DNA from 3 places in the Kluyvera sp. CHPC 1.2972 genome. Region 3 is predicted to be linked to each of the others. Evidence: predicted binding sites of a transcription regulator. Region 3 holds the regulator's gene; each other region holds the start of a gene.
The links. The regulator PurR, encoded in region 3, represses purine synthesis genes. The targets are predictions, from matches to a motif close to CANGCAAACGTTTGCNTG.
Positions count from the first base shown of each region.

Region 1: a site for PurR is predicted at 1,642-1,659, ahead of pyrC (dihydroorotase). Genes of this name have one in related genera too.
Region 2: a site for PurR is predicted at 2,050-2,067, ahead of purT (formate-dependent phosphoribosylglycinamide formyltransferase). Genes of this name have one in related genera too.

Region 1 is NZ_JAPKIB010000003.1:441,761-445,041, forward strand. Features, by position in the region: gene rimJ (ribosomal protein S5-alanine N-acetyltransferase) at 1-230, opposite strand, end outside; gene tatA (Sec-independent protein translocase subunit TatA) at 582-803, shown strand; gene V6944_RS08195 (lipoprotein) at 996-1,556, shown strand; gene pyrC (dihydroorotase) at 1,713-2,759, shown strand; gene dinI (DNA damage-inducible protein I) at 2,831-3,076, shown strand.
Region 2 is NZ_JAPKIB010000001.1:169,122-172,402, forward strand. Features, by position in the region: gene ptrB (oligopeptidase B) at 1-1,929, opposite strand, end outside; gene purT (formate-dependent phosphoribosylglycinamide formyltransferase) at 2,107-3,281, shown strand, end outside.
Region 3 is NZ_JAPKIB010000003.1:56,213-59,493, forward strand. Features, by position in the region: gene V6944_RS06255 (MFS transporter) at 1-743, opposite strand, end outside; gene cydH (cytochrome bd-I oxidase subunit CydH) at 904-993, opposite strand; gene purR (HTH-type transcriptional repressor PurR) at 1,288-2,313, shown strand; gene punR (DNA-binding transcriptional activator PunR) at 2,332-3,243, opposite strand.

The DNA of each region.
Region 1 (3,281 bases), 390 kb from region 3:
TAGAAAGCGCTCCCCTGTTTATGAAATTCATTAATCATCGACAGGCGCGCCTGCCAGCCGGAAGGATAGCAATGACTGTCGTCACGAATCGGTTCCCAGGGCTTTAAAAATTGCCGATTCTCGGCGTAATAGTCGGCCAGACGCCAGGCGTCTCTATCATGAATCAGACGCACCACTAACCGGTCGGTGGTCAACCTAACTTTCGGCACATTACTGCGATAGCCAAACATCTCACTACTCCTGTACCCAACATATACCCTGGTCGTCTCACTCTACCTGCCCACGGCAGTCAATGAAAACAACAATTGTCATGACGCATTGTGATCAAAAAGCCCTATCGCTGGCAATACGTGAAAGAGTGAGATAGTCCGGCAAAATGAAGATGTTACCTTAACCTCAACTTTATCGCAGGCCGTAATATTGTGCCGAGTCATGCGTAAAGATGAACGATGCGAAATCAATGCCATTAAGAGACAAATAAATAAAGCGCTGATTTGCGAAAATTCGCAACCCAAATACTCAGGCGTGGTGTTCATTACGCCAACGACTATTCTCTCTATCTGTTCTATTAAGGTGCCATTATGGGCGAAATTAGCGTCACCAAACTGTTAGTGATTGTCGTTCTTGTTGTTCTGTTATTCGGTACGAAAAAACTCGCCTCTCTGGGTTCCGATTTTGGTGCTGCGCTAAAAGGGTTTAAAAAGGCCATGAACGATGACAATCATGCTGAAAACGATGCCGACTTCCTCCATGAGAAAACGGCATCGGGTGAAGCAAAGGCCGCTGACACAAAACAAAAATAGGCCCGTGATTTCGCCGCATAACGGCTTTTGCGTGAAACAGCGGCTAAGCGTTCCGGCGTAAAAATCTGCCTCTTATGGCTCTCCCTGCGCCTTCACCGCGGCACTTTCAGCATTTTCCGCTGTCAGAGTTCTACTAACAGGGTATGCTGCTTTATGTCAGGATGCACCGAACGTTTTACCTTGAGGAACCTCATGAAAAAATTGTTTGTTATTGCCGCATTGATCGTCAGCGGCCTGGTGGTTGGCTGTAATCAACTCACGCAATATTCCGTTAGCGAGCAGGAGATTAACCAGGCGTTACAGAAGCGGAATAATTTCTCGAAAGATATTGGCGTACCCGGCGTAGCCGATGCCCATATCGTCCTGAGTAACCTCTCCAGCGCGATTGGTCGTGAAGAGCCGAACAAAGTGACGCTGAGCGGCGATGCGAAACTGGATATGAACTCCCTCTTTGGCAGCCAGAAAGCGAATATCGCTCTGACGCTGAAAGCACTGCCGGTGTTCAACAAAGAACAAGGCGCTATCTACCTTCAGGAGATGGAGATCCAGGATGCGAAGGTAACACCGGAGAAGATGCAAACGGTGGTACAGACGCTGATCCCTTACCTCAACCAGTCGCTGCGCACGTACTTTAACAAGCAGCCTGCCTATGTGCTGAAAGAAGATGCCAGCCAGGGTGAAGCGTTGGCGAAGAAATTTGCCAAGGGTATTGAGGTGAAACCGGGCGAAATCATTATCCCGTTCACGGACTAAATTCCCGAAACTCACCATTTAAACCCTCTCCCCTCAAGGAGAGGGTTTTCTTCTTTCGCAAACAAATTTCACGGAAAAGGATGCAAAGGAAAACGTTTCCGCTTATCCTTAGTGCCCGGCAAAAAATGACTGATATTCCACCAGCCGGAGCCTCAAATGACCGCATTACCGCACGTTCTGAAAATTCGCCGCCCAGACGACTGGCATATCCATCTTCGCGATGGTGAGATGCTGAAAACGGTTGTCCCGTATACCAGTGAGCTGTATGGCCGCGCAATTATCATGCCGAACCTGGTTCCGCCAATTACCACCGTGGATGCGGCTATCGCCTACCGCCAGCGCATTCTTGATGCCGTGCCTGTCGGGCACAATTTCACGCCGCTGATGACCTGCTACTTAACCGACACCCTCGACCCGAACGAGCTGGAGCGCGGTTTTAACGAAGGTGTATTCACCGCAGCCAAACTGTATCCGGCGAATGCCACCACCAACTCCAGCCACGGCGTCACCAGCACCGATGCGATTATGCCGGTGCTTGAGCGTATGGAAAAACTGGGAATGCCACTGCTGGTGCACGGTGAAGTCACCCACGCGGAAATTGATATCTTCGACCGTGAAGCGCGCTTTATCGACACCGTGATGGAGCCGCTGCGCCAGCGCCTACCGGGCCTGAAAGTTGTCTTCGAGCACATCACGACCAAAGATGCAGCGGAGTACGTACGCGACGGCAATGAACTGATCGCCGCCACCATTACCCCTCAGCACCTGATGTTCAACCGCAACCATATGCTGGTTGGCGGCGTACGCCCTCACCTCTACTGCCTGCCAATCCTTAAGCGCAATACTCACCAGCAGGCGCTGCGTGAACTGGTTGCCAGCGGCTTTACCCGTGCCTTCCTCGGTACCGACTCAGCGCCGCACGCCCGGCATCGCAAAGAGGCAAGCTGCGGCTGCGCAGGCTGCTTTAACGCCCCAACGGCACTGGGAAGTTACGCTACCGTGTTTGAAGAGATGAACGCGCTTGAGCACTTCGAAGCGTTCTGCTCACTAAACGGCCCACGCTTCTACGGCCTGCCGGTGAACGACGATTTTGTCGAGCTGGCGCGTGAAGAGAGCCTGGTTGCCGAAACTATCGCGCTCAGCGACGATACGCTGGTGCCGTTCCTGGCCGGCGAAACGCTGCGCTGGACGGTGAAAAAATAATTTCGCGCCCCCTGTTGTAAAAGCCGCAAGGTAACTGTATAAATATCCAGTATATTACACAGGGGGCAATTATGCGTATTGAAGTTACCGTTGCAAAAACCACTGCACTGCCTGCAGGTGCGCTAGACGCGCTAGCAGACGAACTTTCCCGCCGTATTAACGATCAATTTCCGGACAGCGGAGGCACCGTCAGCGTGCGCTACGCGGCCAACAACAACCTCTCCGTCATCGGCGGCATTAAAGAAGATAAAGACCGCATTAGCGAGATCCTCCAGGAGACCTGGGAGAGCGCGGACGACTGGTTCATCACCGATTAAGATTTGCTCCCTCATTGTGTTTTTGCCGGGTCGCCCCGGCTTTTTTTCGTTCTTTTCTGCTTGTTATTTCCCCGTTTATCCCCATCTTTTAGATTAGCCGCAAAAACAATGAGCAATCTGGTTGTTTATTGCGCGAACGACCGGTCTATTCAGGAATTTATGTTGCTTTTGATTTCAATTCTCGAGTATTTATTGAATTGTTGTA
Region 2 (3,281 bases), on a different contig from region 3:
AGTGCACAGCAGCAGCAGGTTATCGTCTACCTTCAGTTCACGCAGCTTGGCCACCCATTTTGCAGGTTCCCAGTATTGCACCTGGGAATCATGCAATCCCGAGGTCACCAGAAGATGCGGGTAAGCCTGCGCCTTAACGTTGTCATAAGGGCTATAGGACTTCATATAGCGATAGTAGGTTTCATCCTGCGGATTCCCCCACTCCTCAAACTCACCGGTGGTCAGTGGAATCGACTCATCGAGCATCGTAGTTACCACATCGACGAACGGCACCTGCGCAACAACGCCATGGAACAGTTCAGGACGCTCGTTAATCACGGTTCCCATCAACAGGCCTCCCGCGCTGCCGCCCATCCCATAACAGAGCGCCGGGTCGCCATAGCCTTTCGCCAGCAGCGCATCGCAGGCATCCAGGTAGTCATTGAAGGTGTTTTTCTTCTTGAGGAATTTTCCCTCTTCGTACCAGAGCTGCCCCAGTTCACCACCGCCGCGAATATGGGCGATGGCAAAGACAAAGCCCCGGTCGAGCAGGCTTAAGCGGCTGCTGCTAAAGTCGGCGTCCATACTGGCCCCGTAGGAGCCGTAGCCGTAGACCAGCAGCGGATTTTTACCGCGACGGAAATGCTCATGACGATAGACCAACGACACGGGCACCTCAACGCCATCGCGTGCGGTAATCCAGATACGTTCACTGCGGTAATGACTGGCATCAAACCCTTTCACCTCTTGCTGTTTCAGCACGCGGCGCTCGCCGCTGTCCATATCCAGCTCAAACAGCGTGTCCGGGGTGGTCATTGACGAATAGCCGTAGCGCAGGCAGGCGGTTTCCGGCTCCGGGTTATAGGCAATCCAGGTCACATAGGCCGGATCGTCAAAGGCAATGGCCGTTTCCTGCTGGCGATGGCGATGGATCTGCCGCAGGCTGGTTAAGCCATGCTGACGCTCTTCCACCACCAGCCAGTCGCGAAACAGCGTGAAATCTTCGAGCATCACGGCATCGCGCGGCGCAATCAGAGTTTGCCACTCGGCCTCTTCCCAGGATTCACTGCGGTACAGGCCGAAGTTTTTACCCTCGCGGTTAGAACGCAGGTAGAACTGGTTTTGGTAGTGATCGAGGCTGTACTCATGATCTTTACGGCGCGGGACATAGACGCGCGGCTGGGCGTTTGCCTGGTCGGCATCCAGCAGCAGCATTTCACTGGTGGTGGTGCTGGACAACGCAATCACCACGTACTGGCGTGACGAGGTTTTATGCAGGCTGACATAAAATGTCTCGTCCTGCTCTTCGTAAATCAGCTCGTCCTGCTCGGCGGCAGCACCAATCTGATGTCGCCACACCTGCCACGGCAGCAGCGTCGTTGGGTGCTGGCGCACGTAGTAAAGCACGCGCGAATCGTTGGCCCACACCACACCCGGTGAAACATCGTCGATCACTTCCGGCAGCCAGGTTTCGTTTTCCAAATGGCGAATACGCAGGCTGTACTGGCGGCGGGAGAGAAAATCTTCGGTCACCGCCAACAGGTTATTGTCTGGTGCAACGTTTAGCCCACCCAGGGTATAGAACTCGCTGTGCGCCGCCCGTTTGTTTTCATCAATCAGCAAGGACCACTCATCGCTGTTTAACGCCTGGCGCTGGTAAATCGCATATTCACGGCCCGGCTCAAACACCTGGCGATAGCGATAGCCATTTTTGATATAGGGCGCTGAAACCTCACGCGGAGGGATCCTGTCGACAATCTCTTTCAGCACGCGATCCTGCAGGCTGCGCTGGGAGGACATCACTTCACGCCCGTAGGCATTCTCCTGCTGCAGGTAATCCAGCACCGCCGGTTTGGCGCGCGTGTCATCGCGAAGCCAGTAGTAGTTATCGACGCGCGTATCACCATGCAAAGTCATGGTGTGGGGTATCCGTTTCGCTTTAGGTGGCATCTCGTTATTCTTCTTGTCGTGTTAATTCATTATTAAGCCTGGCAAAAGTCGCGCTCATTGCCAACATAACCTTTCCCCTCATCCTACGTTTCATCAGCCTTTTGTGCCACTCGCAAGACAGACGCAAACGTTTTCGTTTATAATGCGCCAAACTTTGGATAGACGGTGGAATGGGTAATGACGTTATTAGGAACAGCTCTGCGTCCCGCTGCGACGCGCGTAATGCTTCTGGGTTCAGGTGAGTTAGGTAAAGAAGTGGCGATCGAATGCCAGCGCTTAGGTATTGAAGTGATCGCGGTCGACCGCTACGCCGATGCACCGGCCATGCACGTCGCGCACCGCGCTTACGTTATCAACATGCTCGATGGCAACGTACTGAAAGCGCTGGTCGCACAGGAAAAACCAGACTTTATCGTGCCGGAAATTGAAGCCATCGCCACGGACACGCTGATTGAGCTTGAGCAGGCCGGGCAGAAGGTCGTGCCGTGCGCCCGGGCAACCAAACTGACGATGAACCGTGAAGGCATTCGCCGTCTGGCGGCGGAAACCCTCAAGCTTCCGACCTCAGCCTACCACTTTGCCGACAGCGAAACGCAGTTCCGCGAGGCAGTCACCGATATCGGCCTGCCGTGCATCGTGAAGCCGGTGATGAGTTCATCCGGCAAGGGCCAGACCTTTATTCGCCGAGAAGATCAACTGGCGCAGGCCTGGCAGTATGCGCAGGAAGGCGGCCGCGCCGGTGCAGGCCGGGTAATTGTTGAAGGGGTGGTTAATTTTGATTTCGAAATCACTCTGCTGACCGTCAATGCCGTCGACGGCGTTCACTTCTGTGCTCCAGTGGGTCACCGTCAGGAAGAGGGTGACTACCTCGAATCCTGGCAGCCGCAGCAGATGAGCGAACTGGCGCTGGCGCGTGCGCAGGAAATCGCCCGCGAGGTGGTGCTGGCGCTGGGCGGCTATGGCCTGTTCGGTGTAGAACTGTTTGTGTGTGGTGATGACGTGGTGTTCAGCGAAGTCTCCCCTCGCCCACATGATACCGGGATGGTGACGCTGATATCGCAGGACGTCTCCGAGTTTGCCCTCCACGTTCGCGCTTTCCTGGGGCTGCCGATTGGCGCCATCCGTCAGTACGGCCCGTCCGCTTCGGCGGTACTGCTGCCCACGCTGACCAGCCGCAACGTCACCTTTGATAACGTGCAGAATGCGCTAAGCGCCGGGGTACAGCTGCGTCTGTTCGGTAAACCGGATATTGCGGGTTCTCGCCGTATGGGCGTGGCGCTGGCAACCGCAGACAGCGTTGAAGAGGCCGTCGAGCGTGCCAAAATCGCCGCGGCGGCCGTGGTGGTTCAGGG
Region 3 (3,281 bases):
ACGCCAATCAGCACCAGCATCAGCGTAATAAACGCTGGCGTGGCGTGAGTTATCGTACGCAACACCGGTGAAATATAGGTATAGAGCGTAAACATCGCCCCTGCGCCCAGTACAGTGGTCAGCAGCGCCGACAGCACCTGCGGACGTACCAGCACCGACAACTCGCGCTTCACGTCCGGCTTTTCACCCGCCCCGCCCTTCGGCAGAGAGAACCACAGCCCCAGAATAGCAATAATGCCGAGGCCTGCCGTTGCCAGGAATGACATCCGCCAGCCGATGGTTTCGCCAAGCCAGGTTGCCGCTGGAACGCCACCAATATTGGCAATCGTCAACCCCATAAACATGGTCGCCACGGCGCTGGCCTGTTTATGCTTCGGTACCACGCTGGCGGCAACAACGGAACCGAGGCCGAAGAATGCACCGTGGTTAAGGCTGGTGATAATGCGCGACAGCATCAGCGTGGTGTAGTCCGGCGCCATCGCCGACAGTACGTTGCCGAGGGTAAAAATCGCCATCAGGAAGATCAAGGCGTTACGGCGAGCACGATGTGAAAGGAGCAGCGTCATCAGCGGTGCGCCAACCATCACCCCTACGGCATAGGCGCTAATGAGCATCCCGGCAGCGGGAATGGAGACGTCTACGCCCTTAGCGATGACCGGCAGGAGCCCCATTGGCGAGAATTCGGTGGTCCCGATGCCAAAGGCCCCAATGGCTAACGCCAGTAAGGGAAAGTTAATTTTCATGCAAATGCTCCGGTTGGCCGCACGACAGACGCGGCATGTCGATAATGGGCAAAAGCATGACATCAATCACATAAAAACAGAAGTGTACAAAACAGCAAAAGATTATTGCTAAACGGGTAACAATCAGACAGGAGGGAGCGGACGCCCCCTCGCAGAGGAATTAATGCAGTACAGCAGTCAAACTTGCGGCAACAATCAGCGCAAGGGTAATGACGGTGGTGGTGAGTGACATCTTAAGTTCGGTACTCATCAACTTTTCTCCTTTTTATCGCTACAGCAAAACTGTGCTAACGCATTTTTGCACAGTATTGCGCAAAAATCTTCACAGATTTAGCAGGATGTTGGTTTTTACTCTTCCACTTTGCGTCAGGATAAGTCAAAATTCGACGCTTATTTATAAGCGTACCGGCCATTGACCCCCTCCTGTCGTCCTGTATCGTTTTCCCGGCGAATCGCAATCCACAAAATTGCGTCAGGGTGTGTGAAGGCAAACGTTTTCCTTTCGATTTTATCAGGGGCAGGCCAGGGTCTGGAGTGAGATGGAATGGCAACTATTAAAGATGTAGCGAAGCGCGCAAACGTTTCCACTACAACCGTATCACATGTAATTAACAAAACGCGTTTTGTCGCCGAGGAGACGCGTGAAGCCGTCTGGGCGGCGATCAAAGAGTTGCACTACTCTCCGAGCGCCGTTGCCCGTAGCCTGAAGGTGAACCACACCAAATCGATTGGTTTGCTAGCGACCAGCAGCGAAGCGGCCTACTTTGCCGAAATTATCGAAGCCGTTGAGAAAAACTGCTTTGAGAAGGGCTATACCCTGATTCTGGGCAACGCCTGGAACAACCTGGAAAAACAGCGCGCCTACCTGTCGATGATGGCGCAAAAGCGCGTGGATGGCCTGCTGGTCATGTGTTCCGAGTATCCGGAATCCCTACTGACGATGCTCGAAGAGTACCGTCACATCCCGATGGTGGTGATGGACTGGGGCGAGGCTAAAGCGGACTTCACCGACTCGGTCATCGATAACGCCTTTGAAGGCGGCTATACCGCAGGCCGTTACCTGATTGAGCGCGGTCATCGCGATATCGGCGTGATCCCAGGTCCACTGGAGCGTAACACCGGCGCGGGTCGTCTGGCGGGCTTTATGAAAGCGATGGAAGAAGCGCACATCAACGTCCCGAAGAACTGGATTGTACAGGGTGACTTTGAGCCTGAATCCGGTTATCGCGCAATGCAGCAGATCCTGTCGCAGCAGCCGCGCCCTACTGCTATCTTCTGCGGTGGCGACATCATGGCGATGGGCGCACTGTGCGCCGCAGATGAAATGGGTCTTCGCGTGCCGCAGGACATTTCGCTGATTGGTTATGATAACGTGCGCAACTCCCGTTTCTTCACCCCGGCGTTGACGACGATTCACCAGCCGAAAGATTCGCTCGGTGAAACGGCGTTTAACATGCTGATGGACCGTATCGTTAGCAAACGCGAGACCTCGCAGTCGATTGAGGTGCATCCGCGTCTTATCGAACGTCGTTCCGTGGCCGACGGTCCGTTCCGCGACTACCGCCGCTAAGCATTACCCACGGACACCCTACTCGGGTGTCCGCAGCCACTCTTCATTTAGCGTCTCGCTATCCCCCAGATATTCCAGCAGCCAGCTTAATGCCGGCGATGCTTCGCTTTGCTGCCAGGTCAGGCAACAGGCGGCATCCGGGAACGGGTTTTCAAGCTGTAGCGCCACCCACTCCCCATTTTCCAACCACGGTTGCGCCAGATGCCCCGGTACCATCGCCGCGCATAGTCCCGCCGAGATACAGGTTTCCGATGAAGCCCAGTCCGGCACCACCACACGCTTCTGGTTATCGAGTAGCCAGGTCGTCCGCTTCGGCAGCGAACGCGAAGTATCTTCGCGCACCAGCGACGGCCAGTTGCGCAACACATCATCGCTGAGCGGGCCCTCCATCTGCGCCAACGGATGGATACTCGCCACCACGCAGTGCCAGTTGAGCATCCCCATATCACGAAACGCGAAGCGGCCACCGACCGGAATCGCCTGAGTGGCACCAATCGCCAGCTCCACGCGGCCATCGGCCAATGCATCCCAGACGCCATTAAACACTTCCTGATAAACAATCAGCTCCACGTCGCTAAAGTGGCGATAGAAATCGACAATCAGCTGCCGGGTTCGCTGCGGTTTCACGATATTATCGACGGCAATCGCCAACTGCCCTCGCCAGCCGTTAGCAATTTTCTGGCACTGTTGGCGAGTGATCTGCATTTTTTTGATAACAGACCGCCCCTCCTTCAAAAACCATACGCCAGCGGGAGTAAGTTCAACGTCGCGATGGCGCCGTTCGAACAGGGGAACAGCCAGCCACTCTTCCAGCTGGCGTACCGTATAGCTCACCGCAGAAGGCACGCGGTGCAGTTCCTGCGCGGCGGCACTAAAACTACCGTTACGTGCCACCGCATCAACCACTTCCAGTGAATATTCAGACCACATTTTCTGCCTGCAAAATTTTTGAATGCATGACGCAAATA